DNA from 2 places in the Streptomyces sp. NPDC088745 genome. Region 1 is predicted to be linked to the other one. Evidence: predicted binding sites of a transcription regulator. Region 1 holds the regulator's gene; the other holds the start of a gene.
What was found. The regulator HrcA, encoded in region 1, represses chaperone genes, less so after heat shock. The targets are predictions, from matches to a motif close to TTNGCACTCNGNNNNNCNGAGTGCNAA.

Region 1 (15,703 bases):
CCAGCGCCGTGTCCCAGCTGGTCGCGGACGTCGAGGGGACCATCGACGAGGCGATCGTCGGCCGGTACTACACGGGCCGCGCCGAGGCCTCCAGCTTCACCGTCGCCGACCGCGCGGTCGAGGGCCGGGCCGCGGAGGCCCTGGAGGCCCTGCGCTGGTCGCTGTCGACGGGCGTCGCTCCCGTGCTGATCACCAGCGCCCTCGCACAGGCCGTACGGGCCATCGGCAAGCTCGCCTCCGCCCCGCGCGGGGCCCGCCCGGGAGATCTGGCGCGGGACCTGGGCATGCCCCCCTGGAAGATCGACCGGGTCCGCCAGCAGATGCGCGGCTGGTCCGCGGACGGCGTGGCGACGGCCCTGCGCGCGGTCGCCGATGCCGACGCGGGCGTCAAGGGCGGCGGGGACGACCCCGAGTACGCCCTGGAGAAGGCCGTGGTGGCCGTGTCCCGGGCGGCGAGGTCGCGAGGCGGTCGCTGAACGGCTGCCGTAGCCGTCGGCGGGCGCTGGAGGGCGCCGCCAGGAGGGCGCAGCCGCTGCTGACGCTCCACGCGTACGGAGCGACACAAGGAAGGGAAAACACCGGAACCCCGGTCCTCGTCCTGGGGAAGGACGAGGACCGGGGTTCCGGTTCACGCTGTTTCCACCGCGCCCGCGTGGCGAACGCGTTCGGTGCGCGGCGGGGGTGCCGGGTCAGGAGCGGTAGAGAGGGTCCGCTGGGTCCTGACGCCGACGGTGTACTGCAGGTACCTCAGAGACGATTGCTCAGCCCTGCAGGGCGTTCACCTTGGAGGCCAGCGCCGACTTCTTGTTGGCGGCGGCGTTCTTGTGGAGGACACCCTTGCTGGCGGCCTTGTCGAGCGCGCGGCAGGCGTCGCGAACGGCCAGCGTGGCCTTCTCGACGTCACCGGCGACGACGGCCTCACGGGCCTTGCGCACGGCGGTCTTGACCGAGGACTTGACGGCCTTGTTGCGCAGGCGCGCCTTCTCGTTGGTCTTGTTCCGCTTGATCTGGGACTTGATGTTCGCCACGAAAGAGCCTTTACAGGTTCGGTTGAATCTCAATGTGCGCGTCCCGTCACCCACAAGGGTCACGAGACACAGCTGCCCAGGCTACCAGTCGCCCCACGACCGGCCCAAACCGGCCGCAGGCCCCCGCACGTGGGACCATGGGAAGACTTCACAACTTCCGGACCGAGACGAGAACGACGCACGCGCGCGCACGGCGCACACCGCCGCGACGCATCCGCAGTGCCGTCTTCTCAAGAATCAGGACCCTGCGTGCCCGCGACTCCTCTCCACGTGCCCGAGCCGAGCCGTACCGACCCGGCACTGCTCCGAAACTTCTGCATCATCGCGCACATCGACCACGGCAAGTCGACGCTTGCCGACCGGATGCTCCAGCTGACCGGCGTGGTCGACCAGCGGCAGATGCGTGCCCAGTACCTCGACCGCATGGACATCGAGCGCGAGCGCGGCATCACCATCAAGTCCCAGGCGGTACGACTGCCCTGGGCGCCCGGTGAGGGCGAGGGCAAGGGCAAGACCCACATCCTCAACATGATCGACACCCCGGGCCACGTCGACTTCACCTACGAGGTCTCCCGCTCGCTGGCCGCCTGCGAGGGCACGATCCTGCTGGTCGACGCGGCACAGGGCATCGAGGCGCAGACGCTGGCGAACCTCTACCTGGCGATGGAGAACGACCTCGCGATCGTTCCCGTGCTCAACAAGATCGACCTTCCGGCCGCCCAACCGGAGAAGTTCTCCGAGGAGCTCGCCAACCTCATCGGCTGTCAGCCGGAGGACGTGCTGAAGGTCTCCGCGAAGACCGGCGTCGGCGTGGACGCGCTGCTCGACCGGGTCGTGCGCGACGTGCCGGCCCCGGTCGGCGTCAAGGACGCCCCGGCCCGCGCGATGATCTTCGACTCGGTCTACGACTCGTACCGCGGCGTCGTCACCTACGTCCGTGTCGTCGACGGCCAGCTCAACAAGCGCGAGCGCATCAAGATGATGTCGACCGGCGCCACCCACGAACTCCTGGAGATCGGCGTCTCCTCGCCCGAGATGACGTCCTCCGACGGTCTCGGTGTCGGCGAGGTCGGCTACATCATCACCGGTGTGAAGGACGTCCGGCAGTCCAAGGTCGGTGACACCATCACCTCCCTGAACAAGGGGGCGACCGAGGCGCTCGGCGGCTACAAGGACCCGAAGCCGATGGTCTTCTCCGGTCTGTACCCGCTCGACGGCTCCGAGTACCCGGACCTGCGGGAGGCCCTCGACAAGCTGCAGCTCAACGACGCCGCCCTGGTGTACGAGCCGGAGACCTCCGCGGCGCTCGGCTTCGGTTTCCGCGTCGGCTTCCTGGGCCTGCTGCACCTGGACGTGATCCGCGAGCGCCTGGAGCGCGAGTTCGGCCTCGACCTCATCGCGACCGCGCCGAACGTGGTGTACCGCGTCGTCATGGAGGACCGCAGCGAGCACACGGTCACCAACCCGAGCGAGTTCCCCGAGGGCAAGATCTCGGACGTCTTCGAGCCGGTCGTACGGGCCACCATCCTGGCCCCCAGCGAGTTCATCGGCGCGATCATGGAGCTCTGCCAGACCCGCCGCGGCACGCTCATCGGCATGGACTACCTCTCCGAGGACCGCGTCGAGATCCGCTACACGCTCCCCCTCGCGGAGATCGTCTTCGACTTCTTCGACCAGTTGAAGTCCAAGACCCGCGGTTACGCGTCGCTGGACTACGAGCCGACCGGCGAGCAGTCCGCCGCTCTCGTCAAGGTCGACATCCTGCTGCACGGCGACAAGGTCGACGCCTTCTCCGCCGTCACGCACAAGGACGCCGCCTACGCGTACGGCGTGCGGCTCGTCGCCAAGCTGCGCGAGCTCATCCCCCGCCAGGCCTTCGAGGTGCCCATCCAGGCGGCCATCGGCTCCCGGGTCATCGCCCGCGAGACCATCCGCGCCATCCGCAAGGACGTCCTCGCCAAGTGCTACGGCGGTGACATCTCCCGCAAGCGCAAGCTCCTGGAGAAGCAGAAGGAGGGCAAGAAGCGCATGAAGATGGTCGGCAGCGTCGAGGTGCCGCAGGAGGCCTTCATCGCTGTGCTCTCCAGCGACGATTCCGGCGGCAAGGCCAAGAAGTAACACTTCCGCCGCGCCGCGTGAGAAAGCGCCCGTCCGTTCCACGGACGGGCGCTTTCTGCATTGATGGGCGCGAAAAAAACCTTTACGGACACTTATGTGATTCCCAAAAGGGACCGGGGAAATGTTTGTCGGACGCTTCCGCTTCCGTCCCGGACACCGCAGCGGGGGCCGCCGCGGTTGTCGCCGGTTCCGCGACAGACCCGGGCGGGCCCGCCGATTCGGACACGCCGGTGAGCCGAGAACGCCGCCGACGCGCGTGTCGACGCGGAGGCCGACGCCGTCCCGCCGCCAGCGCCGGGCCGGGCCGGGGGTCAAGCCGGCGCCGTGCGGGCCGTTATCAAAAGGAGGGCTCGGAGGCTCTTACGCACCAGGCCCATGCGCTCTAGTCTGATCACTGATCGTTTGTTACTCGCCAGTTAAATACCAGCCAGTCGCGCAGCAATGCCGTGGGCCCGGAGGACGTCGTGAGCGACACACAGACCATGATCGAGAACCGGCCGCCGTCCGTCGCGGCCCTCTTCGTCGAGCGCGTGGCCGCCACGCCCGACACCGAGGCCTACCGGTATCCGGTACCGCCGTCGAGCGGCCGCGGTCCTGACGAGTGGCGCTCGCTGAGCTGGGGGCAGGCCGCCCAGCGGGTGTACGCGATCGGCGCGGGCCTCATCGAGCTGGGCGTCAGGCCCGAGGAGCGTGTCGCTCTCGCCTGCAACACGCGCGTCGAGTGGATCCTCGCCGACCTCGGCGTGATGTGCGCCGGAGCTGCCACCACCACGGTCTATCCCTCCACCAACGCCGAGGAGTCGGCGTACATCCTCGCGGACTCCGAGAGCCGGATCCTGATCGCCGAAGACGCCGCCCAGCTCGCGAAGGCCCGTGAGAAGCGTTCGGAGCTGCCGAATCTGGCGCACGTCGTCGTCGTGAACACCGAGGACGCCACGGCCGTCGACGGCGACCCCGAGGGCTGGGTGCTCTCACTCGCCGACCTGGAGGCCCGCGGCGCGGCGTACCTGGAGAAGAACCCGGAGGCGGTCAAGGAACGCGTCGCGGCCATCACCGCGGAGCAGCTCGCCACCCTCATCTACACCTCCGGCACCACCGGCCGCCCCAAGGGCGTACGGCTGCCGCACGACTGCTGGTCGTACATGGCGAAGGCGACGATCGCCACCGGTCTGATCACCAAGGACGACGTCCAGTACCTGTGGCTGCCGCTGGCGCACGTCTTCGGCAAGGTGCTGACCTCCGGACAGATCGAGGTCGGGCACGTCACCGCCGTCGACGGCCGCATCGACAAGATCATCGAGAATCTTCCGGTCGTGCAGCCGACGTACATGGCCGCCGTGCCGCGCATTTTCGAGAAGGTCTACAACGGCGTCGCCTCCAAGGCGCGGGCCGGCGGCGGGGCGAAGTACAAGATCTTCCAGTGGGCGGCGGGCGTCGCCCGTGAGTACGCGAAGGTGACGCAGGACAACTTCCGGCGCACCGGGCAGGCCACCGCGCCGTTCGCGCTGAACGCCAAGCACAAGGTCGCCGACACCCTGGTCTACTCGAAGATCCGTGAGGCGTTCGGCGGACGGCTGCGTGCCTGTGTCTCCGGTTCGGCGGCGCTCGCCCCCGACATCGGCTACTTCTTCTCCGGCGCCGGCATCCACATCCTGGAGGGGTACGGGCTCACCGAGTCCAGCGCCGCCAGCTTCGTGAACCCCGGCGAGGCGTACCGCACCGGCACCGTCGGCAAGCCGCTCCCCGGCACCGAGGTCCGCATCGCCGAGGACGGGGAGATCCTGCTGCGCGGCCCCGGCATCATGCAGGGCTACCACGGGCTGCCGGAGAAGACGGCGGAGGTCCTGGAGTCCGACGGCTGGTTCCACACCGGCGACATCGGCGAACTCTCGCCGGACGGCTATCTGCGGATCACCGACCGCAAGAAGGACCTCATCAAGACCTCCGGCGGCAAGTACGTCTCGCCCGCCGAGGTCGAGGGACAGTTCAAGGCGGTCTGCCCGTACGTCTCCAACATCCTGGTGCACGGCGCCGACCGGAACTTCTGCACGGCGCTCATCTCGCTCGACGAGCCGACGATCCTCGCCTGGGCGCAGGAGCAGGGCCTCAAGGCGACGTCGTACGCGGAGGTCGTCGCCGCCCCCGAGACCCGGAATCTCGTCGAGGGGTACGTCAAGGAACTCAACGAGGGTCTGCAGCGCTGGCAGACCATCAAGAAGTTCCGGCTGCTGCCGCGCGACCTGGACGTCGAGAACGGCGAGCTGACACCCAGCCTGAAGCTGAAGCGTCCGGTCGTGGAGCGCGAGTACAAGCACCTGATCGACGAGATGTACGCGGGGTCCCGCGAGGTCTGAACCCCGTTCGGCACGGAGATGCGTGGTGACCTTAAGCGCTGTGGTCGCGACGCATCTCCGTCAGGGTCTCCCGCATCCGGGCCACCTGGTTCCGCAGCGGCGACGCGGTGTCCGGGCACTCCTGCTCGACCTGTTCGCCGATCCGCGCCAACTGTCCGGCGAGGATTTCGAACTGACGGCGCTCCTGGGCGAGCAGCCGCTCCAGCTGACGGTTCTTGCGGTGCAGTTCCAGGAAGACGTTGACCTTGGCACGCAGCACCCACGGGTCGAACGGTTTCGTCAGGAAGTCGGCGGCACCGGTGGCGTAACCCCGGAAGGCGTAACCGGAATCGTTCTCCGTGCCGGTCAGGAAGATGATCGGGACGTCCTTCGTCTGGTCGAGCCGTTTGATGTGGGACGCCGTCTCGAAGCCGTCCATGCCGGGCATGCGTACGTCCAGCAGAACCACGGCGAACTTCTGGCGCAGGAGCGCCTTCATCGCCTCCTCGCCGGAACGGGCCCGCACCAGGGGTTCGTTCAGTGCGCCGAGGACCGCCTCCAGCGCGATGAGGTTGTCCTCCATGTCGTCCACGAGCAGGATGCCGGCGCGTTCGGTCCGCAGTGCCTCAGTGGTCATCGTCTACTCGCCTCACAGCGTCGGTGATGGGCCGGCCGGTTCCCGTGGGGCGTCGGCCTGCTTCGGGATGTCGGGGGCCGTCGAACGCGGCGCGGACGCGGGTGACGCGTTTCAGCAGCGGGAGGAGTGCTGGGTCCGGCGGAAGCGCCCGCCTGCGTCTGCGGCAGCCGCACCCCTGAGTCACCGTCCCGCGGAGCGGCTGTCACGGCGGGCCGGGGGCGCGGGGTGCGGGAGTGCGCCCGGTCCTCACCGGCGTGGCGCACCGCGTGCCCGCCCTCGGCGCAGGGGACACCGGCGCTGGTGGCGGCGCGTGTCGGGGCACGGTCGACCGAGCGGGCAACAGCGCGTGGGACTGCACGGGCTTCGTTCATTGCGGCCGACTTCGGTGACTCGGTGCTTATGGGCAGGCTCAGTCTGTCACCCTGTGGTTGTCGTGAGCGGCGCATTACGGCAACCGATCAGCCGTGGGCGGCGCGCTGCGACAAGCGACTCAGGAGCGCATCGTGACATCCATTCCGACGCAGCGGGACGCCGAACCCCCTGCGACAGCCCCGTGGGCCGGGAGGTACGAAATCCAGCCCTACGCCCGCACCAGCCTGCCCGGCAACCCACTCGCCCCGTCCGCCGCCCGGAAGTTCCTGCGCGCTGCGATCGTCGACTGGTCCGGCACCCCCCTGCTGCCGGCCGACGAGAACTTCGCCGGCCGGCTCGCCGACGACGCCTGCCTCGTCGTCAACGAACTCGTCACCAACGCGGTGGTGCACGCCGGCACCACCGTGGAGCTGCTCTGCCGCGTCGAGCCCGCACGCGCCACCGGCGAGGCCGCCGCCCTCGTCATCGAGGTCTCCGACCACCACCCCGCCCGTGTCGTGCGCAACGAACCGCAGCGGCACGACCGCAGCGCCGCCCCCGAGTACGGCAGGGGGCTGCATCTCGTCGCGGGGCTCGCCGAGAGCTGGGGCGTCACCTACCGCACCGGACTCAAGACCGTCTGGGCCGCCCTCCCGCTGGAGGGCTGGCAGCCCTCCCCGGTGGACGGTCCGGCGTTCACGCCCGCCGATCTCACCTCCCCGGCCGCCCACCAGGCCCTCCAGCGGGGGCTGCGGGCCGCGGAGATCCTCGCCCCGCTGCCCCGGCGGCAGGCCCGTGACGAGGACCCCGACTGGATCAACCGGGGGGCCCTGTCGTTCCTCGCCGAGGCCTCCGACCTGCTGGCCGGGCAGTTCGACCAGGACATGGTGGTGGCGCTCGCCGCCCAGCTCCTGGTGCCCCGGCTCGCCGACTGGTGTGCCGTGTGGCTCGACCCGGAGGGCGGCGGACCCTCCGCGGAACCCCGCCTGGCCCGGGTCTGGCACGCGCGCGAGGCGTGCATGGAGGAGCTGCGCACGCTGCTGGAGAAGGAGCCGCCCCGGCTGCCGGACTCGGCGCGCGGCGGTCCGGTCGCGCTTCCCTGGCCCGGCACCGGCGAGGGCTTCTCGGGCGCCGGGGCGGTGCTCGCCTGCCGCATGGTCGTCGGCGGGCGCAGGGTCGGCGTTCTGATGCTCGGCAGGGCGGGAATGCTGCGCATCCCCGACGAGGTCACCGGGCTCATCGAGGACTTCGTCCGCCGTGTCGCCCTCGCCGTGGGAGCCGCCCGCCGCTACACCCAGCAGGCCACCATCTCGCACGTGCTGCAGCGCGCCCTGCTGCCCAGCCAGGTCGCCCAGATCCCCGGGATCACCAGTGCGCTCGTCTACGAGCCGCGCGGCGAGGGCGTCGCGGGGGGCGACTTCTACGACATCTTCCACGCCGCCGACGGACGCTGGTGCTTCGCGCTCGGCGACGTACAGGGCAACGGCCCGGAGGCCGCGGTGGTCACCGGCCTGGTGCGCCCCTGGCTGCGGCTGCTCGCCCGCGAGGGCTACCAGGTGGCGGAGGTGCTGGACCGGCTCAACAGGCTGCTGCTGGACGACGCGACGGAGTCGGCGGACGCCGCCGCCCGGCTGGTCGCCGCCGCCGGGGGACAGGAACTCCCCGACGGGCCGCAGGCACGTTTCCTGTCGATGCTGTACGGAGAGCTGGAGCCGCTGCCGGAGGCCGACGGCGGCGGTGTGCGCTGCACGGTCTCCAGCGCCGGGCATCCGTTGCCGCTGGTGCTGCGACCGGACGGGGAGGTCCGGACGGCCGGCCGGCCCGGAGTGCTGCTCGGCGTCCTCGACGACGCGACGTACGAGAGCGAGACGTTCGTCCTGACACGGGGGGAGACCCTGCTGAGCGTCACCGACGGGGTGACCGAGCGCCGCCGCGGCAGGGCGATGTTCGACGACGGCGAGGGCGTCGCCGCGGAGCTCGCCCGGTGCGCGGGACTGTCCGCGCAGGGGGTGGCGGAGCGGATCACCAGGGCGGTGCACTCCTTCGCGGACGAGCCGCCCGACGACGACCTCGCGCTGCTGGTGCTGCGCGCCGAGTAGCCCGCCGGGCGGCCGCGGGACGGGAAGGCGCGCGGAGGGCGGACAATGGGGGCATGCCTTCCGTACTGCCTGATGGTGAGCCCATGCCCGAGGACGGGGCGCTGCCTCCCGACGCGCTGCGGAACGCGGGGGAGCGGCCCCTCGGTTTCTACCTGCACGTGCCGTACTGCGCGACCCGCTGCGGCTACTGCGACTTCAACACCTACACGGCGACCGAGCTGCGCGGTTCGGGCGGCGCGCTCGCCTCCCGGGACAACTACGCGGCGACGCTGACCGAGGAGGTGCGGCTGGCGCGCAAGGTCCTCAGCGACGACCCGCGCCCGGTGCGCACGGTGTTCGTGGGCGGCGGCACGCCGACCCTGCTGCCCGCTGCCGACCTCGTCACGATGCTGGGGGCGATCCGCGAGGAGTTCGGCCTCGCCGACGACTGCGAGGTCACCACCGAGGCGAACCCGGAGTCGGTGAACCCCGCCTACCTGGCCGAACTGCGCGAGGGCGGCTTCAACCGGGTCTCCTTCGGCATGCAGAGCGCCCGACAGCACGTCCTGAGGATCCTGGACCGCACGCACACCCCCGGACGGCCCGAGGCGTGTGTCGCCGAGGCGCGGGCGGCCGGGTTCGACCACGTCAACCTGGACCTGATCTACGGCACCCCGGGGGAGTCCGACGCCGACTGGCAGGCCTCCCTGGACGCGGCGATCGGCGCGGGCCCCGACCACGTGAGCGCGTACGCCCTGATCGTCGAGGAGGGCACCCAGCTCGCCCGGCGCATCCGCCGCGGCGAGGTCCCGATGACCGACGACGACGTGCACGCCGACCGCTACCTGATGACGGAGCGGGCGCTCGCCGCCGCCGGGTACTCCTGGTACGAGGTGTCCAACTGGGCCACCTCCCGGGCGGGCCGCTGCCTGCACAATGAGCTGTACTGGCGCGGCGCCGACTGGTGGGGCGCCGGACCCGGTGCGCACAGCCACGTCGGCGGGGTCCGCTGGTGGAACGTGAAGCACCCCGGCGCCTACGCGCAGGCGCTGGGCGACGGGAAGTCCCCCGGCGCCGGACGCGAGGTGCTCTCCGACGAGGACCGCAGGGTCGAGCGCATCCTCCTGGAACTGCGCCTCGTGGAGGGCTGCGAGCTGTCCCTGCTGAAGCCCGCCGGGCTGGCCGCCGCCGAGAAGGCGGTAAGGGACGGCCTCCTGGACGACGGTCCTTACACCGAGGGCCGCGCGGTCCTCACCCTGCGCGGCAGGCTGCTGGCCGACGCCGTGGTGCGGGACCTCGTGGACTGAGCCGGGGGCGCCCCCGGTGCCTGACACACCCCCCGGTGCCTGACACACCCCCCGGCGCCGGACACGCCCCCCGGCGCCCCGGCACCGGGTGCCGCCCTCAGCGGTCCTGCGGCGCTCAGTCGTCCTCCGGGGCCGTCACAAAGTCGATGAGTTCCTCGACGCGCCCCAGCAGCTCCGGCTGGAGGTCCTTGTACGTACGCACCCGCCCCAGGATGTGCTGCCAGGCCGCCCCGGTGTTCTCCGGCCAGCCCAGCGCCCGGCACACGCCCGTCTTCCAGTCCTGGCCGCGCGGAACCCGGGGCCAGCCGGGGATGCCCACCGACGACGGCTTCACGGCCTCCCAGACGTCGATGTACGGGTGCCCGACGACCAGGACGTCCGCGTCCGTCACCCGGGCGGCGATCCGGGACTCCTTCGAGCCCGGCACCAGGTGGTCGACCAGGACGCCCAGCCGGGCGTCCGGGCCCGGGGCGAAGTCGGCCACGATCGCGGGCAGGTCGTCGATGCCCTCCAGGTACTCGACGACGACGCCCTCGACGCGCAGGTCGTCGCCCCACACCCGCTCCACCAGCTCCGCGTCGTGCCGCCCCTCCACGTAGATGCGCCCCGCCCGCGCCACGCGCGCGCGGGCGTTCGCGACGGCGACCGACCCGGAGGCGGTACGGGCGGGACGCACCGGACCGGCACCGGAGGACGGGCGCACCAGCGTCACGGGCGTCCCCTCGTGGAGGAAGCCCGCCGGGGTCATCGGGAACACCCGGTGCTTGCCGAAGCGGTCCTCCAGGGTGACCGTCGGCCCCTGCGCCGTCTTCTCGGTACGGACGACCGCACCGCAGAAGCCCGTCGACACCTCCTCCACCACCAGGTCGTACTCGGCGGCCAGTTCGGGGACGGGCTTCGGCTTCTTCCACGGCGGCGTGAAGTCCGGGCTGTAACTGCGCATGCCGCCGACGCTACGACACCGGCCGCGCGACCGGTCGGGAGACCCCGAAACGGCGCGCCAGCGCGTCCCGTTGCGCCCGTACGAACGCCGCGTCCACCACGGCCCCGTGCCCCGGCACGTACACGGCGTCCTCGCCGCCCAAAGCCAGCAGCCGGTCCAACGCCTCGGGCCACCGCCCGCCGACCGCGTCGTGGCCCGCCTGCGGCTCCCCGGACTCCTCCACCAGATCCCCGCAGAAGACGACCCCGGGGCCGCCCCGGAGGCCCGGTACGAGGGCCACCAGGTCGTGCCCGCTGTGCGCGGGCCCCAGGTTGGCGAACAGGACACCGCGCCCGCTGCCCAGGTCGAGGGTGCGTTCGTCGGACACCAGGTGCCGCGGGGCGCGCAGCAGCTCCGCGGCCTCGACGGCGGCGTCGTGCGGCACCCCCTGCCGGGCCGCGTCGTCGGCGAGCGCGTCGCGCTGCGTGGTCAGCAGGACGTCCATGCCGGACGCGGCGAAGACCTCGACGCCGGCGAACGCCCCGGTGCCCAGGACGTGGTCGAAGTGCGGGTGGCCGAGAGCGACGTGCGTCACTCTGCGGCCCAGGAGGGCCTCGGCCTGCGTCCGTACCTCCGCGCCCTCCCGCAGCGAGGAGCCCGTGTCGTACAGCAGGGCCCCCCGGGCCCCCGCCACCAGGCCGATCGTGGCGTCCCAGCCGGGCATCCGCCGCCTGCCGACCCCCGGAGCGAGACGTTCCCAGCCTGCCTCTTCCCATCGCATGTCCATACCGTGACGCTAGCGTGAGCAGCCGCCCTTGCCCGGACCGGACCGCGCCGCCGTACACTGACCCGGGGAATCGCTGGCACTCGCACACGGTGAGTGCCAAGCGGGACACCGGGGCACAAGCTCCACATGTCCGATCGGCACCAGGGAACATCACGGCTTGGAGGTGTGCGCGATGCTCAGTGAACGCAGACTTGAAGTGCTGCGCGCCATCGTCCAGGACTACGTCGGCACGGAGGAGCCCGTCGGCTCCAAGGCCCTCACCGAGCGTCACCAGCTCGGGGTCTCCCCGGCCACCGTGCGCAACGACATGGCGGCCCTGGAGGACGAGGGGTTCATCGCCCAGCCGCACACCAGCGCCGGGCGCATCCCCACCGACAAGGGGTACCGGCTGTTCGTCGACCGGCTGGCCGGGGTCAAGCCCCTGTCGACGCCGGAGCGGCGTGCCATCCAGAACTTCCTGGACGCCTCCGTGGACCTGGACGACGTCGTCGCCCGCACCGTGCGGCTGCTCGCGCAGCTGACCCGGCAGGTGGCGGTCGTGCAGTACCCGTCGCTGACGCGCTCCACGGTGCGCCATGTGGAACTTCTCTCACTGGCCCCGGCCCGGCTGATGCTGGTGCTGATCACCGACACCGGCCGCGTCGAGCAGCGGATGATCGACTGCCCGGCGCCGTTCGGCGAGACCTCCCTCGCGGACCTGCGGGCCCGGCTCAACAGCCGGGTCGTGGGCCGCAGGTTCGCCGACGTGCCGCAGTTGGTGCAGGACCTCCCCGAGTCGTTCGAGCCGGAGGACAGGGGAACCGTCTCGACGGTGCTCGCGACTCTCCTTGAGACACTGGTGGAGGAGACCGAGGAACGGCTGATGATCGGCGGCACCGCCAATCTCACCCGCTTCGGCCACGACTTCCCGCTCACCATCCGCCCCGTACTGGAGGCGCTGGAGGAGCAGGTGGTACTGCTGAAGCTGCTCGGCGAGGCCACCGAGTCCGGCATGACGGTGCGCATCGGGCACGAGAACGCCCATGAAGGACTCAGTTCAACGTCCGTGGTCGCAGTCGGCTACGGTTCGGGCGACGAGGCAGTCGCCAAACTAGGCGTGGTCGGACCGACCCGCATGGACTACCCCGGAACGATGGGAGCGGTACGCGCAGTGGCACGTTACGTCGGACAGATCCTGGCGGAGTCGTAAGTGGCCACGGACTACTACGCCGTACTCGGCGTGCGCCGCGACGCTTCCCAGGACGAAATCAAGAAGGCGTTCCGGCGCCTCGCCCGTGAGCTCCACCCGGACGTCAATCCGGACCCGAAGACCCAGGAGCGCTTCAAGGAGATCAACGCCGCCTACGAGGTGTTGTCGGACCCGCAGAAGAAGCAGGTCTACGACCTCGGCGGCGACCCGCTGTCGGCCTCCGGCGGCGGCGGTGCCGCGGGCGGCTTCGGCCAGGGCGGTTTCGGGAACTTCTCCGACATCATGGACGCCTTCTTCGGCACGGCGTCGCAGCGCGGCCCGCGCTCGCGCACCCGCCGCGGCCAGGACGCCATGATCCGCCTGGAGATCGACCTCAACGAGGCGGCCTTCGGCACCACCAAGGAGATCCAGGTCGACACCGCCGTCGTCTGCACCACGTGCAGCGGCGAGGGCGCGGCCCCCGGCACCTCCGCGCAGACCTGCGACATGTGCCGCGGGCGCGGTGAGGTCTCGCAGGTCACCCGGTCCTTCCTCGGCCAGGTCATGACCTCGCGCCCCTGCCCGCAGTGCCAGGGCTTCGGCACGGTCGTGCCGACGCCGTGCCCGGAGTGCGCCGGCGACGGCCGCGTCCGCTCCCGTCGCACCCTGACGGTGAAGATCCCGGCCGGTGTCGACAACGGCACCCGCATCCAGCTCGCGGGCGAGGGCGAGGTCGGCCCCGGCGGCGGCCCCGCCGGCGACCTGTACGTGGAGATCCACGAGCAGCCGCACCCCACCTTCCAGCGGCGCGGCGACGACCTGCACTGCACGGTCACCATCCCGATGACGGCGGGCGCCCTCGGCACCAAGGTGCCGCTGGAGACGCTCGACGGGGTCGAGGAGATCGACATCCGTCCCGGTACGCAGTCGGGCCAGTCGGTGCCGCTGCACGGGCGCGGCGTGACGCACCTGCGCGGCGGCGGGCGCGGTGACCTCATCGTGCACGTCGAGGTGCTGACGCCGTCGAAGCTGGACCCGCAGCAGGAGGACCTGCTGCGCCAGCTCGCGAAGCTGCGCGGCGAGGAACGGCCGCAGGGCCAGTTCCAGCCGGGGCAGCAGGGACTGTTCTCGCGGCTGAAGGACGCCTTCAACGGCCGCTGAGCCGGTGGGTGGCGGAACGGGGCCGGGCCTGGCGGCCCGGCCCCGTTCCTGTTCGATTCGGCGGGTCGGCCGTGTCGTGAAACGATGCGGGCATGTCTGTTGAGACCCGGGTGGTGCCCGCGCTGGGAGAGCTGTGCCGGCGCGGAATCGTGGCCGCGCCCATGGCCGGCGGGGTGTCCCGCCCCGAGCTGGCCGCGGCCGTGTCGGACGCGGGCGGGCTCGGCTTCCTCGCCGCCGGGTACAAGACCGCCGACGGAACGTACGAGGAGATCAAGCAGCTCCGTGCGCTGACCTCGAAGCCGTTCGGCGTCAACCTGTTCATGCCGCAGGCCGCCGCCGATCCGGCGGCCGTCGACCTGTACCGGCAGCAGCTCGCGAGCGAGAGCGCCTGGTACGAGACGCCGATCGCCGAGCAGGACGACCACGGCACCGACGACGGGTACGAGGCCAAGCTGGCGCTCCTGGTCGACGACCCGGTGCCGGTGGTGTCCTTCACCTTCGGCTGCCCCTCCCGGGACGAGCTCGACGCGCTGGCGCACGTCGGGACGTACACGATCGTCACGGTCACCACCCCGGAGGAGGCGCAGGCCGCCGAGTGGGCGGGCGCGGACGCCGTGTGCGTGCAGGGCATCGAGGCCGGCGGCCACCAGGGCACCCACCGGGACGACCCGCAGACCGACGGCAGCGGGGGCCTGGGGCTGCTGTCGCTGGTGACGCAGGTCCGCGAGACCGTGCAGTTGCCGGTGGTCGCCGCGGGAGGGCTGATGCGCGGGGCGCAGATCGCCGCCGTGCGGGCCGCCGGGGCGGACGCGGCACAGCTCGGCACGGCGTTCCTCGCGTGCCCCGAGTCCGGTGCGCACGCCCTGCACAAGAACGCCCTGAAGAACCCTCTGTTCGTACGGACCGAACTCACCCGCGCGTTCTCCGGCCGGCCCGCGCGCGGGCTGGTGAACCGTTTCATGCGCGAGCACGGGCGGTACGCGCCCTCCGCCTACCCGGAGGTGCACTACCTGACCGCCGGGCTGCGGCAGGCCGCCGCACGGGTGGGGGACGCCCAGGGCATGGCGCTGTGGGCGGGGCAGGGCCACCGGCTGGCGAGGGACCTGCCCGCCGGGCGGCTGGTGCAGGTGCTGTCGGCCGAGGCGGACGCGGCGTGGACGGAGATGGCTTTGAGGAGGTCGACGTCATGACGGCGCCGGTGTTCGTGGTGGAGGACGTGCCCGAGGGCGGCCAGTACGTCCTGGCGGGCCCCGAGGGGCGTCACGCGGTGTCCGTGCGGCGGCTGACGGCGGGGGAGGACGTCGTCCTCGCCGACGGGCGCGGGCGCGGCGCCGAGGCCGTCGTGGTGGCCGCGGAGGGCAAGGACCGGCTCGTCGTGGAGGTCGTCGGGACCGTCGTCGAGGAGGAGCCCCGGCCGCGCATCACCGTCGTGCAGGCACTCCCCAAGGGCGACCGCGGCGAGCTGGCGGTGGAGACGATGACCGAGACCGGTGTGGACGCCGTCGTGCCGTGGCAGGCGGCGCGCTGCATCACCCAGTGGAAGGGCGAGCGGGGCGCGAAGTCCCTCGCCAAGTGGCGGGCCACCGCGCGGGAGGCCGGGAAGCAGTCGCGCAGGCTCCGCTTCCCGGAGATCGCCGACGCCATGAGCACCAAGCAGGTGGGCGCACTTCTGGCCACCGCCGACTTCGCCGCCGTCCTGCACGAGGACCGCGACGCCGACAGCGCCGCGCTGGCGCTCGCGGAGCTGCCCGCGGAGGGTTCCCTCGTGCTGGTGGTCGGTCCCGAGGGCGGGGTCTCGCCGCAGGAGCTGGAA
Region 2 (15,703 bases), on a different contig from region 1:
GGGTGCCGTACGTCGCGTTGATGTCGTCCGCGACCCGCTGCACCTCCTGCGTGTACTCGCGGTACACCGCCAGGTCCTGCCGGGAGGGGTAGGCGAACGCGATGTGCACCACCCGTTCGCGCCACTCCGGGCGGGTCCGGAGCAGGTGCTCGTACGCCAGCAGGCCGCGCACGATGTTCTTGGACAGCTCGGTGCGGTCGACGCGCACGATCGTGCGCCGGCCGGAGCCGCCGACCTGCTCGCGCAGCGCCGTCAGCCGCTCCGCCACGTCGTCCCGGTGCGCCCGCTCCCGCAGGAAGTCCGCGTCCGCGCCGAGCCCGTGCACCCCGATCCGCTTGCCGTCGAGCGCCTCCTCGCCCAGCACGCTCAGCGCGCACTGCGTGAACGCGTCCGCCCAGCGCCGGGTCAGGAAGGCCGCCCGGTCCGCGCCGAGGACGCCGCGCAGGAGCTGCTCGGCGATGTCGTCGGGGAGGAGGCGGAAGTAGTCCACCGGGGCCCACGGGGTGTGCGAGAAGTGGCCGATGCGCAGGTCGGGGCGCAGCTCCCGGAGCATGCCGGGCACCAGGCACAGGTGGTAGTCCTGGACGAGGACCGTCGCCGCCGGGGCCGCGGACTCCGCGAGCGCCTGCGCGAAGGCCCGGTTGTACGTCTCGTACGCCGCCCACTGGCGGCGGAACTCCGCGTCGAAGACCGGCTCCAGCGGGGTCTGGTAGAGCAGGTGGTGGACGAACCACAGCACCGAGTTCGAGATGCCGTTGTACGCGTCGGCGTGCGTGTCCGCGTCGATGTCCAGCATCCGTACGCCCGGCTCGCCGACCCCGCGCCGCACCGCCTCCCGGTCGCCCTCGCCGAGCGCCGAGCACACCCACAGCGCGTCGGCGTCCGGACCGATCGCGGACAGGCCGGAGACCAGCCCGCCGCCGCCGCGCCTGGCGGTCAGCTCGCCGTCCTCACCGAGGGAGTAGGTCACCGGGCCCCTGTTGGAGGCGACGAGGATCTCGGCCTGGACCGGCGGGGGCTGCTCAGCGTCGTACGGGGAAGTCATGTGGCGAAACCTAGCCGGTAAGGATTCCCCTCAAACGTGCGTGCGGCCGTGCCGACGCGACGCGTCCGGCCGGTCACGGTCCGTGCGGAGCCCGCCCCGGACCGGGGGCGTCACGCGGCGTGACGTGCCGCGTACTCCGCGATCTCCCGCATCGGCGGGCGCTCCTCGGTGTCCACGGGGTGGGTGCGCGGCACGAAACGCGCGCCGACCCGCTCGAACTGGGTGAGGGAGGGGCGGATCAAATGCCCCCGGGAGAGGCGCAGTTGGGCGGTGCGGTAGATCGCGGCGGCCATCCGGCCCAGCGCCTGGCCGTCCTGGTGGCGGTGGACGCGCACCCCCACGTCCACCTGGGCCAGCGCGTCCAGGCCCACCGTGTGCAGGGCGTCGATGAGCAGGCCGAGCTCGACCCCGTAACCGACCGGGAAGGGCAGCCGCTCGAGCAGCGAGCGGCGGGCCGCGTACTCGCCGCCCAGGGGCTGGACGAAGCCGGCCAGCCGGGGCCAGTGCAGGTTGAGCAGCGGGCGGGCCATCAGCTCGGTGACCCGGCCGCCCTGGCCCGCCGCGCCGTCGAGCGGGCGGTCGTAGGTGGCCTTCACGAAGTCGACGGCCGGGTCGGTGAGCAGCGGGCCGACGACCCCGGAGACGAACGAGGCGTCGAAGTCCCTCAGGTCCGCGTCCACGAAGCAGACGACGTCCCCGGTGGTGACCAGGAGTGAGCGCCACAGGACCTCGCCCTTGCCGGGCAGCGGCGTCAGGCGCGGCAGGATCGCGTCCCGGTGCACCACCCGGGCGCCCGCCCCGGCCGCCGCCTTCGCGGTGCGGTCGGTGGAACCGGAGTCGATCACCACCAGCTCGTCCACCAGGGGGAACGCGGGGCCCATCAGGTCCCGGCGGATCGTGGCCACGATCTCGCCGACCGTCGCCTCCTCGTTCAGGGCGGGCAGGACCACGCTGACGCTCAGCCCCTGGGCGGCCTTGGCGGCGAGCAGCAGTTCCGGCGGGCGGTCGGCGGCCGACCAGGACCGCGCCCCAAGCCAGCGCTCCACCTCTTCCAGCACGCCGCTCCACTCCCGTCCCTGTGGTCGTTCCTGTGATCCATCTCGCGCTCCGGACGTCTGGCACACCCGTCCGGGGGTTCGGTTACAGTCTTGAACAACGCGGACGACCTGTGCATGTCGGGGTCCTCCGCACACAAACACCCGGCCGTCCGCGCGGCGCCGGCGTCATAGCGCTCATCCAGAGGGACAGAGGGAAACGGCCCGTTGAAGTCCCGGCAACCCCCCGGCCGACCGCGAGGTCAGGTCGGGAAGGTGCCAATTCCGTCTCGCGACGAAAGTCGTCGCGGGGAAGATGAGGAAAGGACCTCGCCATCATGGCTGTGCAGACCACCGAAGCCGCTCCGCAGACCGTCGACCTCGGCCCCGCCGCCGCCCTCTCCTGCCGCGAGTGCTCGGAGCGCTTCGAGCTCGGCCCGATCTTCGCCTGCCGGCTGTGTTTCGGCCCGCTGGAAGTCGCCTACGACCTGCCCGCCGGTGACGCGGAGGAGCTGCGCAAGCGCATCGAGGCCGGTCCGAACAACATCTGGCGCTACGCCCCCCTCCTGCCCGTCCCGGCCGACGTCGCCGAGAAGCCCAGCCTGAACCCCGGCTTCACGAAGCTGGTCAAGGCGGACAACCTGGCCCGTGAACTGGGCGTCACCGGCGGCCTGTTCGTCAAGGACGACTCCGGGAACCCGACCCACTCCTTCAAGGACCGCGTCGTCGCGATCGCCGTCGAGGCCGCCCGCGCCTTCGGCTTCACGACCCTCTCCTGCTCCTCCACCGGCAACCTGGCGGGCGCCGTCGGCGCGGCCGCCGCCCGGGCCGGCTTCCGCTCCTGCGTGTTCATCCCGCACGACCTGGAGCAGGGCAAGGTCGTCATGGCCGCCGTGTACGGGGGCGAGCTGGTCGGCATCGAGGGCAACTACGACGACGTGAACCGCTTCTGCTCCGAGCTGATCGGCGACCCGCTCGGCGAGGGCTGGGGCTTCGTCAACGTCAACCTGCGCCCGTACTACGGCGAGGGCTCCAAGACGCTCGCGTACGAGATCTGCGAGCAGCTCGGCTGGCGGCTGCCGGACCAGATCGTCATCCCGATCGCCTCGGGCTCCCAGCTCACCAAGATCGACAAGGGCTTGCAGGAGCTGATCAGGCTGGGTCTGGTCGAGGACAGGCCGTACAAGATCTTCGGCGCCCAGGCGGAGGGCTGCTCGCCGGTGTCGACGGCCTTCAAGGCGGGGCACGACGTGGTCCGCCCCCAGAAGCCGGACACGATCGCCAAGTCGCTCGCCATCGGCAACCCGGCGGACGGCCCGTACGTCCTGGACATCGCCCGGCGCACCGGCGGCGCGGTCGAGGACGTCAACGACGAGCAGGTCGTGGACGCCATCAAGCTGCTGGCCCGCACCGAGGGCATCTTCGCGGAGACCGCGGGCGGCGTGACCGTCGGCGTGACGAAGAAGCTCATCGAGGCCGGCCTGCTGGACCCCGCCCTCACCACCGTCGTCCTCAACACCGGCGACGGCCTCAAGACGCTGGACGCGGTGGCCCCCACCACCGGCCCCTCCGCGACCATCCGCCCGAGCCTGGACGCGTTCCGCGACGCCGGCCTGGCACGCTGAATTCCCCCGTACTGGAAAGGCTGAACACCATGAGCGTCAAGGTCCGCATCCCCACCATCCTGCGCACGTACACGGGCGGCGAGGCCGAGGTGGCCGCCGAGGGGGCGACCCTCGCCGAGGTCATCGCCGACCTGGAGAAGAACCACACGGGCATCGCCGCGCGCGTCCTGGACGACCAGGGCAAGCTGCGCCGCTTCGTGAACGTGTACGTGAACGACGACGACGTCCGCTTCGAGAGCGGCCTTGAGACGGCCACCCCGGACGGCGCCGGCGTCTCGATCATCCCGGCCGTCGCCGGCGGCTGACCGCCGCCCCTGCCGTGGGGGCGTCCGCACGCCCCAACGCGCTCCGCACCGACCCCTGTTGCCCCCTCCGCACACAAGCGGAGGGGGCAATTCTGCAGGGTTGAAAGGGGTAGAGTGGGGGAAGCCCCGGTCGCCGCCCATGCCCCGCGCATATGAGAAGGCGACAAGATGCGGCCCGTGTGCCCGAGCGTTTTGCCGCCGATGCACACGCTATGTCCGGCCCGACTTGCCCCGGAAACGCGAGAGTTGACCGTTCCGGGCGTTCGGGCGTGCCCAGAATTCTCGTCCAATTGACCTGTTGCAGAGGGCAGTTGGGCGGATACATTCAGCCGCGGTCGACGCGCTACGGCGCACGCCCACCGCGATCCTGTCGGCGGGTGGGGTCTGACCCGGGGTCGCGAAGTGCGGCCCCGCGCAAGGGCCAGTAATAGGGGAGTTAGGCATGGCTCAGGGCACCGTCAAGTGGTTCAACGCGGAGAAGGGGTACGGCTTCATCGCGGTCGACGGTGGTGCGGATGTTTTCGTCCACTACAGCGCGATCCAGATGGACGGCTACCGCACCCTTGAAGAGGGTCAGCGAGTCGAGTTCGAGATCTCGCAGGGCCAGAAGGGTCCGCAGGCGGACATGGTCAAGCTCGCCGTCTGATCTCGGCGCGATCGGCCACCGACGCACTACTCAGCGACTTCACCAGCACTCACACACCTAGGGCCCGCACTCCGTCACCGGGGTACGGGCCCCAGGTGCGTCCGGGCGCACTCCGGCCGCGCGCCCCTCGCGGGCTCCGTCGCGCCCCGGCCGTGCATCCCGTCGCGCCCCGGCCGCGGGTCCCGTCGCACGTCCGGCCCACGACCTGCTGCGCTTCCCGCGATCTGTGGTATCCGCTTGCACTCGCATGGGTCGAGTGCTAATCATTGGCGTTAGCACTCTCCCCGTGAGAGTGACAGAACTTGGACCAGGTTCGGTGAGGCCGAGTGGTGTCGGGGTAAGGAATCCCGGGCATCGCGAGGCCGTCCGTCGCGGGCGCCGAATCGTACGGTCCGGAGAAATCCACCCCAGTCCTGGGAGGACCACTTCACATGGCCAAGATCATCGCGTTCGACGAGGAGGCCCGGCGCGGCCTCGAGCGTGGCATGAACCAGCTCGCCGACGCCGTCAAGGTCACCCTTGGCCCCAAGGGCCGGAACGTCGTCCTTGAGAAGAAGTGGGGCGCCCCCACGATCACCAACGACGGCGTCTCCATCGCCAAGGAGATCGAGCTCGAGGACCCGTACGAGAAGATCGGCGCCGAGCTCGTCAAGGAGGTCGCGAAGAAGACGGACGACGTCGCCGGTGACGGCACGACGACCGCGACCGTCCTCGCGCAGGCGCTGGTCCGTGAGGGTCTCCGCAACGTCGCCGCGGGCGCCAACCCGATGGCCCTGAAGCGTGGCATCGAGAAGGCCGTCGAGGCCGTCTCCGCCGCGCTCCTGGAGCAGGCGAAGGATGTCGAGACCAAGGAGCAGATCGCTTCGACGGCCTCCATCTCCGCCGCCGACACCCAGATCGGCGAGCTCATCGCCGAGGCGATGGACAAGGTCGGCAAGGAAGGCGTCATCACGGTCGAGGAGTCGCAGACCTTCGGCCTGGAGCTCGAGCTCACCGAGGGCATGCGCTTCGACAAGGGCTACATCTCCGCGTACTTCGCGACGGACATGGAGCGCATGGAGTCGGCGCTCGACGACCCGTACATCCTCATCGTCAACTCGAAGATCGGCAACGTGAAGGACCTCCTTCCGCTGCTGGAGAAGGTCATGCAGTCGGGCAAGCCCCTGCTGATCATCGCCGAGGACGTCGAGGGCGAGGCGCTCTCCACCCTGGTCGTCAACAAGATCCGCGGCACCTTCAAGTCCGTCGCCGTCAAGGCCCCGGGCTTCGGCGACCGCCGCAAGGCCATGCTGAACGACATCGCCATCCTCACGGGCGGCACGGTCATCTCCGAAGAGGTCGGCCTCAAGCTGGAGAACGCGGGCCTGGACCTCCTCGGCCGCGCCCGCAAGGTCGTCATCACCAAGGACGAGACGACCATCGTCGACGGTGCCGGTGACAGCGAGCAGGTCGCCGGTCGCGTGAACCAGATCCGCGCCGAGATCGAGAACAGCGACTCGGACTACGACCGCGAGAAGCTCCAGGAGCGCCTGGCGAAGCTGGCCGGCGGCGTGGCCGTCATCAAGGCCGGCGCCGCCACCGAAGTCGAGCTCAAGGAGCGCAAGCACCGCATCGAGGACGCCGTCCGCAACGCGAAGGCGGCCGTCGAAGAGGGCATCGTCGCCGGTGGTGGCGTCGCCCTCCTCCAGGCCTCCGCGGTCTTCGAGAAGCTGGAGCTCACGGGCGACGAGGCGACCGGCGCCAACGCCGTGAAGCTCGCGCTGGAGGCCCCGCTCAAGCAGATCGCCGTCAACGGCGGCCTCGAGGGCGGCGTCGTCGTGGAGAAGGTCCGCAACCTCCCGATCGGCCACGGCCTGAACGCCGCGACCGGTGAGTACGTCGACATGATCGCCGAGGGCATCCTCGACCCGGCGAAGGTGACCCGCTCTGCCCTGCAGAACGCCGCCTCCATCGCCGCGCTGTTCCTCACCACCGAGGCCGTCATCGCCGACAAGCCCGAGAAGGCCGGCGCGGCCGCCCCGGGCGGCATGCCGGGCGGGGACATGGACTTCTAGTCCCCCTGGCAGGTCCCGTACGCACGTCCACCGGGGCGGCACCCCTTTCGGGGGTGCCGCCCCGGTGGCGTTCCCGGGCGGCCGCGGCAGCACGGGCCAGGGGTCACCCCTTCGTGGGATGCTGGCCGGAGTGGCACGTACCCGCCCGTTCGTCGCCCTAGGGTCGGATCGTCCTCGGGCCAGGAGAGAAGGGAACCGCGATGACCGCTGCGATGGCTGAGCACGATCAGCCGCAGACCGTCCGGCCGTGGGACTACCTGCTGGGAACCTGGCGCGGACTGGATGTGCCCGAGGGCTGGCGCGCCGAGATCGACGAAGGACGGATCGTCTTGGTACCGCCGCCTCACCGCCACCACAACGCCATCGCCCATCAGCTCCAGAAGTTCCTCTACGGGGTGCTTCCCGCGGACATGGGGGTCTTCCAGACGCTCGGCGTCCACATCGCCCGTCTCGACAAGCTCTACATCCCCGACCTCGTGGTGATGCCTGAGCGCTTCGTGGCGGACGACGACCCGGACGTGACCGACCCTCTCGACGCGGCCGAAGCGCTTCTCGTCGTGGAGATCACCTCCCGGGGCAACGCCCGTGACGACCGGACCAAGAAGCTCTGGGCGTACGCGCACGCGCCCGTCCCCGCCTACCTCCTGATCGACCGGTTCGACGAGCACGGGCCGACCAGCACCCTGTTCACCGAGCCGCACAACGGCGCGTACAAGCACATGGACCGGGTGCCCTTCGGAGAGCCGGTGGTGTTGCCCGAGCCCTTCGGCGGGGAACTGGACACCTCGCGCTTTCCGCGCTGAGCGTCAGACGGCGACCGGGTCCCCGGGCTGCTCGGGGTCGGCGGCCTGACCGGCCGCCGGGGCGTTCAGTTCCGCCAGCATCGTCCTGGTGAAGCCGAAGGAGTAGGTCGCCAGGAACCCGACGGCGTAACCGACCAGCAGGCCGCCGGCGTAGATCGCGGCCGTCGTGCCGAGGCCCCGGCTGCCCTGGAGGAGGGGGAAGAGCGCCCAGCCGGACGGGCCGATGGCCGTCGAGCCCACCTTGTCGCCCAGCATCGAGAAGAGCCCCACGAAGGCCCCGCCCGCCGCGCCGCCCGCGCAGGCGGTGACGAAGGGGCGGCCCAGGGGGAGGGAGACGCCGTAGATGAGCGGCTCGCCCACGCCCAGGACTCCGGCGGGCAGCGCGGACTTGATGGTGTCGCGCAGGGAGTGGTTGTTCTTCAGGCGCAGGAAGACCGCCGCCGCGCAGCCGACCTGGCCCGCGCCCGCCATCGCCAGGATGGGCAGGAGGACCGTGAAGCCCTGCTGCTCGATGAGGGTGGTGTGGATGGGGATCAGCGCCTGGTGCAGGCCGAGCATGACCAGGGGGAGGAAGAACCCGCCGAGGACCAGGCCCGCGAAGGCGCCGGTGTGGTCGAGCAGCCAGTTGGCGCCCGTACCGATGGCCGTGGAGACCTCGCCCGCGACGAACATCAGCCCGAAGATCGTGACCAGGCCGGAGAGGAGGACGGTGAGGGTGGGGGTGACCAGGACGTCCAGGGACTCCGGGACCCACCTGCGGCACCACTTCTCGACGTGGACCGCGAGGACCGCCGCGCCCAGCGCGCCGAGCACGCCGCCCTGACCGGGCGAGAGGGTCTGGCCGAACGCGTCGATCTTCGCGACGCCGGGGAAGACGATGATCGCCGCGACCGCACCGCCCAGGATGGGCGTGCCGCCGAACTCCTTCGCCGTGTTGAAGCCGACGAACACCGCGATCAGCGCCATGAAGCCGGACGCGATGGAGGCGAGGGCGGGGGTGACGGCCGGGAGCCATCCCAGGTTGACGAGCAGTCCGTTGAGGCCGGCGATGATGCCGCAGCCGATGAGGGCGGGGATCAGCGGGACGAAGATGTTGGCGATGCGGCGCAGGAAGAGCTTGAACGGGGTTGCGTTCCTCGCCTTCTGCGCGGCGCGCAGCGCGGCGCCCTCGGCGGCCAGTTGCTCGGCGGTCGGGGCGCCGGCGGAGGCGGACCTGTCCTCCTCGACGAGGGCCTCGAACTCGGGGGCGACCCGGGCGACCGTGCCCGGCCCGAGCACGATCTGGTACGTGTCGTCCTCGACCACGCCCATGACCGCGGGCACCGCCTTCAGGGCGTCGTCCTGGACGAGCGAGCGGTCGCGCAGGCCCAGCCGGAGCCGGGTCATGCAGTGGGCGACCGAGGTGACGTTGTCCGCGCCGCCGACGAGCGGAAGGATCGCGGCGGCGGTGGCGCGGTTCTTGTTCTCAGGGGTGCCGGTGCTCATGGTGCGGGGTGCCTTGCTGTGCGGGGGGCAGGGGAGTTCAGACGGTGTCGCGGGCCGACTTGAGGGCCGCGCGGAGGTGTCCGTGCTCTTCCTTGAGCAGGGTCCGGGCGGTGGGGCCGTCCACCTCTCCGAGGACGATGAGGATCGCGTTCTTCACCTCTCCGTCGGCGGCGGTGAGGGCGGCCTCGATCTCGGCGTCGTCCGCGCCGGTGGCCAGCGCGACGATGCGCCGCGAGCGGGCCCGCAGCTTCTCGTTGGAGGCGCGGACGTCGACCATCAGGTTCCCGTACGTCTTGCCGAGCCGGATCATGACCAGCGTCGAGATCATGTTCAGTACGAGCTTCTGGGCCGTGCCCGCCTTCAACCGGGTGGAGCCGGTCAGGAGTTCGGGCCCGACGACGACCTCGATGCCGTGCTCGGCGGCCGCCGCCAGCGGGCTGTCCGCGTTGCAGGACAGGCCGACGGTGAGCGCTCCGCAGCGGCTGCGGGCGTGCTCGACGGCGCCGACGGCGTACGGGGTGCGGCCGGAGGCGGAGATCCCGACGACGGTGTCGTCCCCCGTCAGCTCCAGCGCGTCGAGGTCCGCGGCGGCCAGCTCCCTGCTGTCCTCCGCCCCCTCCACGGCCTTCACCAGGGCGGAGGGGCCGCCCGCGATCAGGCCGACGACCTCGCCGGGGCCGGTGTTGAAGGTGGGCGGGCACTCGGAGGCGTCGAGCACCCCGAGGCGTCCGGCCGTGCCCGCGCCGGCGTAGACCAGCCGGCCGCCCCTGGCCATCCGTTCGGCGATGGCGTCGATGGCGGCGGCGATCCGGGGGAGCTCGGCGGCGACGGCCGCCGGAACGGTCGCGTCCTCGCTGTTCATGAGCGCGGCCAGCTCGGGCGTGGAGAGCTGGTCGATCTCGGCGAGCTCGGGGCGGAAGGCCTCGGTGGTGAGGATGTCGAGCTGGGCACGCAGGTCGCTGTACGGGGTGGCGTTCATGGGGTGGGGGTTCCTTGTCGCGCGGTGCGGGGGTGGTGGCGGTGGGCGAGTGCTTCGTACGAGGCGGAGAGCGCGGGGCCCGCCGTGTCGTACGTGCGCTGGGCGACGCCGACGAACAGGCAGTCCACGACCAGGAGCTGACTGGTCCGGCTCGACATGGCGGCGGGGCGCAGTTCGCTCTCGCGGGCGGTGGAAGTGGTCAGGACGTGGTCGGCGTACTGGGCGACGGGCCCGCCGGGGCGGCCGGTGACCGCGATCGTCGTCGCCCCGTGCTCGAAGGCGACGCGGAGCGGCTCGATGGTGTCGCCGGTGGACCCGGAGTGGGTGATGGCGATGGCGACGTCACCGGCGCGGAGCAGGACGGCGTTGGTGACGGCGAGATGCGCGTCGCTGTGGGCGTGGGCGAACAGCCCGATCCGCTGGAGCTTCTGGGCGAGGTCCATGCCGACGAGGGCGGACGCGCCGACGCCGTAGATCTCGACGCGCCGGGCGGCGGCCAGCGCGCCGACGGCGGCGCCGAGCTGGACGGTGTCCAGGCCCGCCGCCGTGTCGGCGAGGGTCTGCTGCTCGTCCTGCGCGAGCTTCGCCACGACGTCCGCGATCGGGTCGTCGACGGCGATGTCGGCGGTGACGGCGGGCGCGCGCCCCGACTGCTGGTGCGCGGCGAGTCCGGCGAGGGCCAGGCGCAGGTCCCGGTAGCCGGGGTAGCCGAGCAGCCGCGAGGTGCGTACGACGGTGGCCTCGCTGGTCCCGGTGAGCTCGGCCAGCCCGGTCACGGTGAGGGCGGCGCACCCGGCGGGGTCCCCGGCGACGGCCTCGGCGACGCGCTGCATGGAGCGGGTCATGGAGGGCGCGAGGGTCCGCACCTTCGCGGCGAGGGCCGCGGGGGCGGGGGGCGCTTCCGCGGCCGAAGCCGCCGCGGGCACCGCGTCCGGCGTACTGGAACTTTCCTTCACTGTGTCGCTCACGCCTGAAAGATATTTTCAACCGAAGGGGTGAGTCAACGGTGCGGAGGTCACACTCGCCCGGGAACTTCGGCCCCGCCGCGCGACAATGGACCCATGACCCCCCTGGAACAGTCCCTGCACACCGCCCGCGCCCAGGTCATGGCCGACCTGACCGCCCGCGACGTCGCCGACCCCGGCATCGTGTCGATCGTCGAGGACGCCGTGGTGCACCGGCGCTGGTGGGTGGAGCAGTGGCCCGACGGGGCCGAGTACGTCACGGGCCTGATCGCCCAGGACGTGCAGGACGCGCTGCTGGAGAAGTACGGCCGCTGGCCGCTGTGCCCGGTCTGCCACGAGGGCGACCCGCACGCCCTGGAGGTGGAACCGGAGCTGGGTCCCGACCCGCACTGGGTCTGCACCAAGGCGGTCGTCGCCGTCGCCCCCGTCGGGAAGCTGCCCCCGGCATGACGGTCTACATAGACCCGCCGACCTGGCCCGGCCACGGCCGCCTCTGGTCGCACCTGGTCAGCGACGTGTCGTACGAGGAGCTGCACGCCTTCGCGGCGTCCATCGGCTGCCCGCCGCGCGCCTTCGAGCGCGACCACTACGACGTTCCGGAGGCGCGGTACGCGGACGCCGTCGCGGCCGGCGCCGTGGAGGTCGGCAGCAAGGAAATCGTCCGCCGCCTCACGGCGGCCGGCCTGCGACGGCGCAAGCACGGCTACGGGGCCGCGTAGCGGGTCACCTCGCGGTGCCGTGCCGCGCCGTCCTGTCCCGCGTCCTGTCCGCTCGCTTCGGCAGGTCGTGCCGGATGCGCGCGGCCTTCCCCCGTACGACATCGGCGGGCAGCCCGCGCCGGTCCCGCACATGGGGCTCGCTGCGGCAGGGGCGGCACAGCCCGCCGGGGAGCGCGGCGGGCGCACCGGGGACCCCGCACTCGGCGCACTCCATCACCAGCACGCCCTGCCGGGGTGCGGGCAGCGGCGGCGGCAGCTCCCTCAGCAGCTTGGCCTGCACGAACCGGAACGGGCTGTGCACCACCTTCGGCACGATCAGCCCGAGCGCGTTCATCAGCCGGTCCTCCGAAGCACCGCGCCTGAACCACTCGGCGGCGTACGGGGCGAGCTCCTCGCAGGCGTGGTCGGAGAGCGTCAACTGCGGTACGCGGTGCGAGAGCCGGGCGAGGGCGACGTACGCCCGCCGCTCCGGATCGCCGGACCGTTCGGGCTCGCTCTCGGTGCTCTCGCCCCGCACCAACGACTGCCACCAGGCGTCGGGCCGGGCGGTCCGCGAGAAGTACGTGCGCTGCACCCACCGCACGGTGTTGTCCTGCCCGTGCAGGGCTTCGCGGAATCGCCGCAGGTGACCGGCGGTGGTGAGCTTGCGCAGGGCGGACGCGACGGCGCACTGCCCGTACGCGGGGAGCTCGCGGGGAGCTTGGGGCCAAGGTGGTCGATGATCCGGTCGGCCGCCGACTTGGAAACGCCGAAAAGCGGGGCCAGCTGTCGCAGCGTCAAGTTCGTGCGCCAGTACGCCACGACGAGTAACACCCGGCCCTCAAGTGGCAGGGTCCACGGCCATCCTCGCCGCGGCTCGTCCGGGACCTCGCGGCGTACCACGGTCACCAACTTGCCGAAGCAGTACGGGCTCAGCCCAGTGAACGGGACTATCCAGGACGGTTCCGACGCCGTGATCACACCAGCCACAACAAGATCATCTCATCGTAACCAGCGTGACCGCGCGCGTATCGAGCCAGACTTGGTGGATGGAGACGAACGCCCCATGGTCACTGGCAGATGCCTGGGACTGGATGGAAGAATGCGCGCGATCCGACGACGCCGGAGTGCGAGGAACCGACTCGTGGGTTCCCCCTGTCGCAGAGGAATTAGTGCTGGCCGCCAGGGCGAGCGCGTTGAGTCAGTGGTATCCGTTCACCAGCCACAACTATCTTCGGTTCGAGGACAGCCCGGCGTTCGGAATGCCTGGCGCACAAGACGTGAACGAGCTGGCCGGGTCCATCTCCTTCGACACGGGCGGGACGGAGGGCCGCCCCACCTTCCGTGTCTGGAGCGGCCTCCTGCTCCGGGAGCCCGACCCCATACTCGTACTCGCCACTCCGGACGCTGTCGAGGCCGTAGGCGCACTGGTAGGGCTATTACCGGCTCACGGTATAGAGAGCCGACCGTAACGGCATCTCCTCGCACAGCGATTTTCGGGACATTCCTTACTCCGGCGTGAATTCGTACTGCAACTCGTAGAGGTGCCCGGCCTTGACCATCACCGTGGCCTCGATGGGGCGTTCCGCGTTGCTGAGGACTACGCGCAGGGTGCGCAGGACCGGGAGGTTACCGGGCAGCAGCAGTGCGGCGGTCTGTTCCTGAGTGGGGACGCGGGCCGATACGCGGTCGACGCTGCGGCGGGGCGGGAAGCCCAGTTCGGCGAGCAGGGCCGGGGTGCCGCCCCGGATCTTGCGGCGCTCGGTGAGAGGAGTGCTCCGCGCGATGTCGGCGGGGTAGTACGAGGCCACCAGTTCCACCGGTTCGCCGTCCAGGGTGAGGATCTGGCGGCGCAGGATCGCGGTGCGGCCCTCCCCGAGCCCGAGGCGGGCCGCGACGTCGGTCGGCGGGACGGTCTCGGTCACGTCGAGCAGGGTGCTGTGCGGGTGGGTCCCGAGCTTCGAGGTCTCGGTGAGCCAGCGGTACGGCTCGCCGGAGGGGGCCGGGGCCATGTAGGAGGCGGGACGCATGGTCCGCTGCCGGTGCTCGCGTACGGTGACCGCCGAACCCGCCCGGCCCACGGCCAGCCCCTCCTCCTTGAGGAGTTGCAGCGCCTTCTGCACGGTCGCGCTGGAAGCGTCGAACCGTTCCTTCAGCTTGACGGTGGAGGGTAGCTTGCCGCCGGGCGGCAGGTCGCCGCTCATGATCTCGTCGCGCAGATCGGCGGCGATCCGTTCGTGGAGGGGGCGTCGGTCAGAAGAGGAGGCGGCGGTGGGGTCGTTGCGGGGCACGGTCATCCGATCCTGATCTCGTAACGCAGACGCTGGCTGTGGGCGGGCATCAGCATCACGTCGGCCTGGATGGGACGGTCGTCGGCGTCCAGGGTGACACGGGTGAGCCGCAGTACGGGTTCGCCTTCGCCCATGTGCAGCGCTTCCCGTTCGGCCGCGTCCGGCATGCGTGCCGTGACTTCCTCGCGTACGCGTACGCCGACGTGCCCCAGTTCGGCCAGCAGCGTCACCGCGCCACCCCGGATCTTGGCCGTACCGGCGAGTGGAGTGCCCAGGGCGATGGCTGAGGGGTAGTAGGTGTCCGTCAACTCCGACGGAATGCCGTCGAGTTGCATGATCCGGCGGCGCGCGACGAGGGGAGTCCCCGCCGTCACGCCGAACAGGGCCGCCACATCCTCCGAGGCCGGTACCTCGCCGGCCCGGACGACGGTCTGTGTCCCCCTGCGCCCGGCGGCGGCGGTCTCGGCGGTCCACGCGTCGGACTGCCCCGTCGCGCGCGGCGCGAGGTAGGGGGTCGATGTGCTGCTGGCCCATTCGTCGCTGCTGCTCATGGCGTCCTCCCGTGCGGCCTGCGCGTCCTCTTGCGGCTCCCAGCTTCGCACCGGGCGCATCTCACCCTAAGTGGCACCTCTCGCCAAATCTTTCCACTATTCGCGAATAGCAGTAAGGTGCGGCAGTCGTGAGATCCGATGACGGGTGGTTGCCATGCAGCAGGCGACGAGTTCACCAGTACACCTCGGGCTTCCGGTGGAGGCCCCGGTGCCCGTCGAAGGACGCGGGGTGTGTGCCGCGCTCGTGCGGCAGAGGGAGCAGGCCCGGGAGGAGTTCGACTACTCGGCGGTCACGGATGCCGATGTCGAGCTGCGCAACCATCCGCACGGGCGGCGGAGTTGAATCCGGACCTGGCTCCCGGCACCAAGCCCGCCTCCGGGACCGGTCCCCGAACAGTGTCGGCCGCGACACACCCGCTGATGACGATGCGGGTGTCGCGGGACGGTGGGCGGAGCTGGTCCACGACCCAGGTGGTCCGGAGCGGCGGCCGGCTCGCGCCCATGACGAGCGGGGTGTGGCCGCTGTGCAGGTGTGCGCGGTGCCGGAGGCGGGGCGGCGTCTCCGCCGAGTGAGGGCTCTGGGAGGGAGGACCGGACGGCATGCGTCCGGTAACCGCCCTCGCCGCAACAGATCGTTCGAGGCACGTCGAATGCGAAGCCGAAGGAGATCACCATGGGTTGGGGAGCCGGCAAGGGCGGCAGCGGTGGCGACGGGAAGCACGCGGGGCCCAAGGACCCCGGGACCGGCAAGCCGTCCTCGGACACGGCGAAACCGGCACCCGAGCCGAAGCACAAGGGGAAGCAGGCGTGCGGTGGTGACGGTGACGGAGGGGAGCGAGCGGGCCGCCATGCGTGGACTGCTGCGCTCGATGAGCGAAGGCCTCGGGGCTTCACCCGCCCCGGCCTGGGAGAACGCGTACTGGGCCGTTCCCCGGCACCGCTTCCTCCCGGACCGGATCTGGGTGGGGGACGCGTGGGGGCAGTGCTCCCGGGAGACCGACCCGGAGACCTGGCTGCGGCACGCGTACGCGGACACTCCGGTGATCACGCAGGTGAACGACGGCCAGGTGGCGGACCCCGAGGACCGCTGGCCGTCGTGCTCGGCCTCCGCGCCCTCGATCGTCTTCCGCATGCTCCACCTCCTGGACGTGTCTCCGGGACAGCGGGTCCTGGAGATCGGCACGGGCACCGGGTGGAACGCCGGGCTCCTGGCACACCGCCT

Region 2: groL (chaperonin GroEL) is a predicted target of HrcA. The motif match lies at 4,892-4,918, and genes of this name have one in related genera.

What each region holds. Positions count from the first base shown of each region.
Region 1 covers NZ_JBIVLB010000003.1:2,137-17,839, forward strand. The annotation lists gene holA (DNA polymerase III subunit delta) at 1-476, shown strand, start outside; gene rpsT (30S ribosomal protein S20) at 762-1,028, opposite strand; gene lepA (translation elongation factor 4) at 1,278-3,146, shown strand; gene ACIP93_RS09190 (AMP-binding protein) at 3,611-5,500, shown strand; gene ACIP93_RS09195 (two-component system response regulator) at 5,532-6,116, opposite strand; gene ACIP93_RS09200 (SpoIIE family protein phosphatase) at 6,620-8,566, shown strand; gene hemW (radical SAM family heme chaperone HemW) at 8,620-9,852, shown strand; gene ACIP93_RS09210 (DUF3097 domain-containing protein) at 9,968-10,795, opposite strand; gene ACIP93_RS09215 (MBL fold metallo-hydrolase) at 10,806-11,561, opposite strand; gene hrcA (heat-inducible transcriptional repressor HrcA) at 11,734-12,750, shown strand; gene dnaJ (molecular chaperone DnaJ) at 12,751-13,890, shown strand; gene ACIP93_RS09230 (nitronate monooxygenase) at 13,983-15,080, shown strand; gene ACIP93_RS09235 (16S rRNA (uracil(1498)-N(3))-methyltransferase) at 15,077-15,703, shown strand, end outside.
Region 2 covers NZ_JBIVLB010000001.1:411,484-427,186, reverse strand. The annotation lists gene ACIP93_RS01855 (trehalose-6-phosphate synthase) at 1-1,045, opposite strand, end outside; gene ACIP93_RS01850 (glucosyl-3-phosphoglycerate synthase) at 1,156-2,103, opposite strand; SAM riboswitch class I at 2,275-2,402, shown strand; gene thrC (threonine synthase) at 2,418-3,704, shown strand; gene ACIP93_RS01840 (MoaD/ThiS family protein) at 3,734-4,009, shown strand; gene ACIP93_RS01835 (cold-shock protein) at 4,452-4,655, shown strand; gene groL (chaperonin GroEL) at 5,087-6,709, shown strand; gene ACIP93_RS01825 (Uma2 family endonuclease) at 6,910-7,512, shown strand; gene ACIP93_RS01820 (PTS transporter subunit EIIC) at 7,516-8,997, opposite strand; gene murQ (N-acetylmuramic acid 6-phosphate etherase) at 9,035-9,976, opposite strand; gene ACIP93_RS01810 (MurR/RpiR family transcriptional regulator) at 9,973-10,902, opposite strand; gene ACIP93_RS01805 (hypothetical protein) at 11,038-11,391, shown strand; gene ACIP93_RS01800 (DUF4031 domain-containing protein) at 11,388-11,660, shown strand; gene ACIP93_RS01795 (hypothetical protein) at 11,665-12,234, opposite strand; partial or broken gene ACIP93_RS01790 (transposase family protein) at 12,339-12,629, opposite strand; gene ACIP93_RS01785 (GntR family transcriptional regulator) at 13,148-13,936, opposite strand; gene ACIP93_RS01780 (UTRA domain-containing protein) at 13,933-14,481, opposite strand; gene ACIP93_RS01775 (hypothetical protein) at 14,690-14,824, shown strand; gene ACIP93_RS01770 (methyltransferase domain-containing protein) at 15,294-15,703, shown strand, end outside.